DNA from 2 places in the Paenibacillus nicotianae genome. Region 2 is predicted to be linked to the other one. Evidence: predicted binding sites of a transcription regulator. Region 2 holds the regulator's gene; the other holds the start of a gene.
What was found. Region 2 encodes LexA, which represses DNA repair genes until DNA is damaged. Its sites were predicted from a motif close to CGAACATATGTTCG; they were not measured.

Region 1 (2,482 bases), 290 kb from region 2:
CAACAGATGCAATATTATTTAGAAAATGATGTGAATCCGAATGAACCGGGTGGGGTTACTTTTACACGCGAGTTTTTAGATAATTCCAGTAGTTTATTTATTCCGCTACTGATCATGACGATTGCTTCTGATCTGGTATCTGCTGAACGAACAGGTGGCACGATTAAAATGTTGCTGACAAGGCCGATTCGCAGGTGGAAAGTATTATTGAGTAAATTAATTACGCTGACGATGTTTGTCTCGCTTATTGTCGTCTGTACCTTTATTATTTCCTATGTGATCTCGGGTGCGGCATTTGGATACAGCGGATTTAATATTCCTGTATTTACCGGATTCCAGCCAAGTGACACAGGAACCGATATGAGCACTGTACATGCTGTAACACAGTGGCAATTTATTTTGATGCAGATGGGATTGATCTGGTTTGTCGGTTTGACAGTCGGGTTACTTGCCTTTATGGTATCTGTGTTGGTGCGTAGCACCGCAGCGAGTATCGTAATTATGATGGCGGCATTGATTGCAGGAACGATCTTAACTAATATGGCGGCTTCTTGGAGTACAGCTAAATATTTATTTATGGTCAATCTTGGCTTAACCAATTATCTGTCCGGTAGTCCAGCACCGATTGAAGGGATGACGTTACCATTCTCATTAGGTGTATTAGCTGTCTGGGCATTGATATCTGTTGTTGTTTCATTTACTGTTTTTACAAAAAGGGATGTACTCAATTAAAAAGTATGTTTTCTGTGCCTGCTAATCTTATTAACGATCAGCAGGCAAGTTTATTTACAAAAGCTCATTCGGACTAATATAATGATAAATCGTAGAATAATGTTAGAAGTGGGTTTACGAAATGAAAAGATTAGATTACACTTAAAGAATAAAAAAAGAACATGTGTTTGCATTATATATTTGTCTATATCGATAATTACATTTTATGTAAATTAAAATAGTCGACAAAATCAAAGCGTATGATATGATAGTTCGGGGTCAAGCGCGATTATTGATTTACCTATGGTATAATTTTCGACTACGATTTATAATGCTAATCGAAGGTCTAACAGAACAAAGCAATATTTAGATTAAAGAGGGGGACCATGAATGGTCGAAAAGATCGATTCACTCACAAATTCATCCCGTGGTAATGTTAATCCACCAGTTTCCGGGTATGATGCTGACGACATTCAGGTGCTTGAAGGGCTGGTTGCCGTACGGAAACGTCCGGGTATGTATATCGGTAGTACAAGTTCATCTGGGCTTCATCATCTCGTATGGGAGATTGTGGACAACGCAGTTGACGAGCATTTGGCAAAACATTGTTCAAAAATCGAGATTTCACTGAACAAAGATGGTTCGGTTACGGTTTTTGATAACGGACGCGGTATTCCTACAGGAATGCATAAAAGTGGAGTGCCTACACCACAAGTTGTATTTACAATTTTGCATGCCGGAGGTAAATTCGGCGGTGGAGGATACAAAAAGTCTGGAGGTCTACATGGAGTTGGTGCTTCGGTAACCAACGCTTTATCCGAGTGGCTGGAAGTAGAAATTTATCGTGATGGTGGTATTCATCGTCAACGTTTTGAATATTGGGTTGATAAAAAAGGCAAAGAACATGTAGGGGAACCTGTAACCGGTCTAGAAGTGATTGGCAAAACCAAAATTACGGGTACCAAAGTTACATTCAAACCAGATATTCGTGTGTTCCAACAAGGAATAGCATTGAATTATGATACGCTTGCTGAACGTCTGCAAGAGATTGCTTTTCTAAATTCAGGCTTAGAAATTCTGCTCAAAGACGATCGTAATGATAAAGAAGATCGCTTTTATTATGAAGGTGGAGCCAGTCAATTCGTAGAATTTTTGAATGAAGGTAAAGATGTATTGCATGATGTTATTCATTTCAATATTGAACGCGAAGATATCGAAGTCGAAGTAGCGATGCAGTACAATGCTGGTTATACCGAAACGCTGGCTTCATTTGTTAATTCGATCCCTACACGAGGCGGCGGTACACATGAGACAGGATTTAGAACCGCATATACTCGTGTATTGAATGATTATGCTCGCAAAACAGCACTGATCAAAGAAAAAGACAAAAACCTCGAAGGTGGAGATTTACGAGAAGGCATGATGGCGGTTATCAGCGTCAAAATGTCAGATGTAGAATTTGTGGGACAGACCAAAGATCAACTGGGCAGTTCTTCAGCGCGTGGAGCCGTAGATGCTGTTGTCGCTGAAAATATGCAACGTTTTCTTGAAGAAAACCCGCAAGTCGGTCAAAAACTGATTAAAAAAGCTGTTCAAGCTTCTCGTGCTCGCGAAGCGGCTCGTAAAGCGCGTGATGATATGCGTACAGGACGCAAACGCAGCGAAAGTTCAAATCTGAATGGCAAGCTGAGTCCTGCACAATCCAAAGATTTTTCTAAAAACGAACTATTTATAGTCGAAGGAGATTCGGCAGGTGGTTCAGCGAAGCAAG
Region 2 (2,482 bases):
ATCTTATCATGCCAGAACAAGCCCCAAATTTCCATAGCAAAATAGGATGCCCTCTTCTAGATCAGCCAGAGCATCCTTGATGTTATGTGTTTCTTTTGTATTTATTGAAGTCATTAGATGATTTTATTTATGCTTATTTTTGGTGTTATCCGATGATTCAGCATCTTCTACAAATTCTATTGTATCTAATTGTTGACGAAAATTACTGCGAATATTATTTAAATAAATAGCGCGTAACTCATCACGTTCTACAGTTTCTTCTGCTGTAAGACCTGAACTTTTTTTCTTACGAGCTAATTCATTAATACGTGCAATCAGTGTATCGATATCCATAACTAACCTCCATTTGAGTAGTGGTCTTTTGACCATCACTAACTTTGACATGTAAAAAAAAGCTTGTCAAGATCAATAGATCTTAACAAACTTTTATCTTATTCATCAGTACATTGTAATGAGTACATTCTCTTATCAAGTCATATCAGTTATAAAACAGATCTCTGTTTAGAAATGATATGACTTAATCGTATGGAATCACCAGAACATCGCCTGCTTGAATCTCACTGGTAGTCAATTGATTCTCACTACGAATCTGAGCTATATAATCACGTGTATCCGTTTGAGCTGATTTGTATTCGCTAGCGATACTCCATAGACTATCTCCTGAATGAACAACAACTGTTTGTGCAGGCCCTTCTACTTTGTCTGCTACTACAAAGTTATGAATCACTCCACCGTACAATAATACACCTGCAAACACAAAACACACCATTAAACGTCCGCCAGATTTCCACTTTACTTTTTGCGCTGTACTTTGAATAAGCTGAAGTGTTTTTTGACGTAATGTCTTTTTGCCTTTGGGTTGATTTGGTTTGCGTATCTTTTGCACATTCGGCAAATAAGTCCATTCATCTACTACTATATCTTTGTCCGCTCGTGTAGCATGAATAGCTGCTTGCTGGGATTGTTTCTCCGAATAACTTGTTGATGTATGATGTATATCTGATCCTGATCCATCAATCTGTTGTTCACCATTTTCAGATTGATTGTGGATGCTACGATATGTAGTATATTTTAACATTGTCATCACGCTCCAAACATTTGTTCTTGTTTTCTCAAATTCACTATAACACGAACATATGTTTTACTCAATAGTTTTTTACGAACTTTCGTTCGTGTTTTTTATTCTATCTTTTAGACTATAGATTATGCTTGTTATATGATGAATAGCCTACAAAAAGTAAATAATAACAAAATAAATATACAAATTTTAGAACTTATGTTTGTACGAACGGTAGTTCTATGTTATAATTTTGCCAAACGTTACTAGCATTGGGGTTGATAAGGTATGTCAAAAGTTTCAAGTCGCCAACAGGCCATTTTGGAATTTATCCGAAATGAAGTCAAACTTAAAGGTTACCCGCCATCTGTACGTGAAATTGGTGAAGCTGTAGGTCTTGCTTCTAGTTCTACTGTACATGGTCATCTGGATCGTTTGGAGAAAAAAGGACTGATTCGACGCGACCCGACCAAACCTCGTGCCATCGAGTTGTTGGGTCAAGAAGAGTCTGAAAGTAATATTCTTTTCGCTCAAACGGTATCTCGTGTTCCTATTATTGGAAAAGTAACCGCCGGTGTTCCGATTACAGCTACAGAACATATTGAAGACTACTTCCCTCTACCACAGAATTTTACAGGTGAAGGACAAGTATTTATGCTTTCTGTAGTTGGAGACAGTATGATTGAAGCAGGAATCTATAATGGTGACTACGTGATTGTACGTCAACAACAGACCGCTGATAATGGCGATATTGTTGTAGCCATGACCGAAGATGATGAAGCAACAGTCAAAACGTTCTACAAAGAAAAAGATCATATTCGTCTACAACCTGAAAATCCGATGTATCAGCCACTTCGTCTGACACATGTTACGATTTTGGGTAAAGTCGTAGGATTGTTCCGTAACTTACACTAAATTAATAGCATAAGTTACTGTTCGTAGAAGATAGAAAAAGACCGCTACTTTCCTAGTAGCGGTCTTTTTTAATAAAAATCTCAAACTATTTTATATAATCTATCCAAATAACTTCGTATCCATTAGTTTGGCAAGTAATGCTTTGAAATCTTTACTTTCTGCTTTCTCGGCTAATTGAGCTTCCAGTGTATTGAACTTTTCAGCTAGAAAATAAGCATTTAAAAATAGACCCAGATGATCTTTAGCTACTGCTTCTGCATTATCTTTATCTGATGAATAACTTGAAATAACGGTATATGCAAATTTCTCAGGATCGATTCTCATTTTAGATTTCATCTGGCACTCTCCTTTGTAGTGTTGATTATGCTTGGTTAAGCCATACCAGCATTTCACCGGGTTGTCGGTTAGCCCAGCAATAATAAGGAATAAGCCGTAATGTTGTCGCATCATAGGTTGTAGATACTTGAGAAGCATACAATACATCTTCCCACTGAGAAGTAATCGTTCTTT

Region 1: the regulator LexA is predicted to act here: its motif matches at 889-902, upstream of parE (DNA topoisomerase IV subunit B).

What each region holds. Positions count from the first base shown of each region.
Region 1 is NZ_JBHUGF010000010.1:807,873-810,354, forward strand. It holds gene ACFSGI_RS07790 (ABC transporter permease) at 1-732, shown strand, start outside; gene parE (DNA topoisomerase IV subunit B) at 1,102-2,482, shown strand, end outside.
Region 2 is NZ_JBHUGF010000010.1:1,100,497-1,102,978, reverse strand. It holds gene ACFSGI_RS09125 (DUF896 domain-containing protein) at 124-333, opposite strand; gene yneA (cell division suppressor protein YneA) at 518-1,078, opposite strand; gene lexA (transcriptional repressor LexA) at 1,346-1,972, shown strand; gene ACFSGI_RS09110 (hypothetical protein) at 2,072-2,308, opposite strand; gene ACFSGI_RS09105 (glycoside hydrolase family 127 protein) at 2,334-2,482, opposite strand, start outside.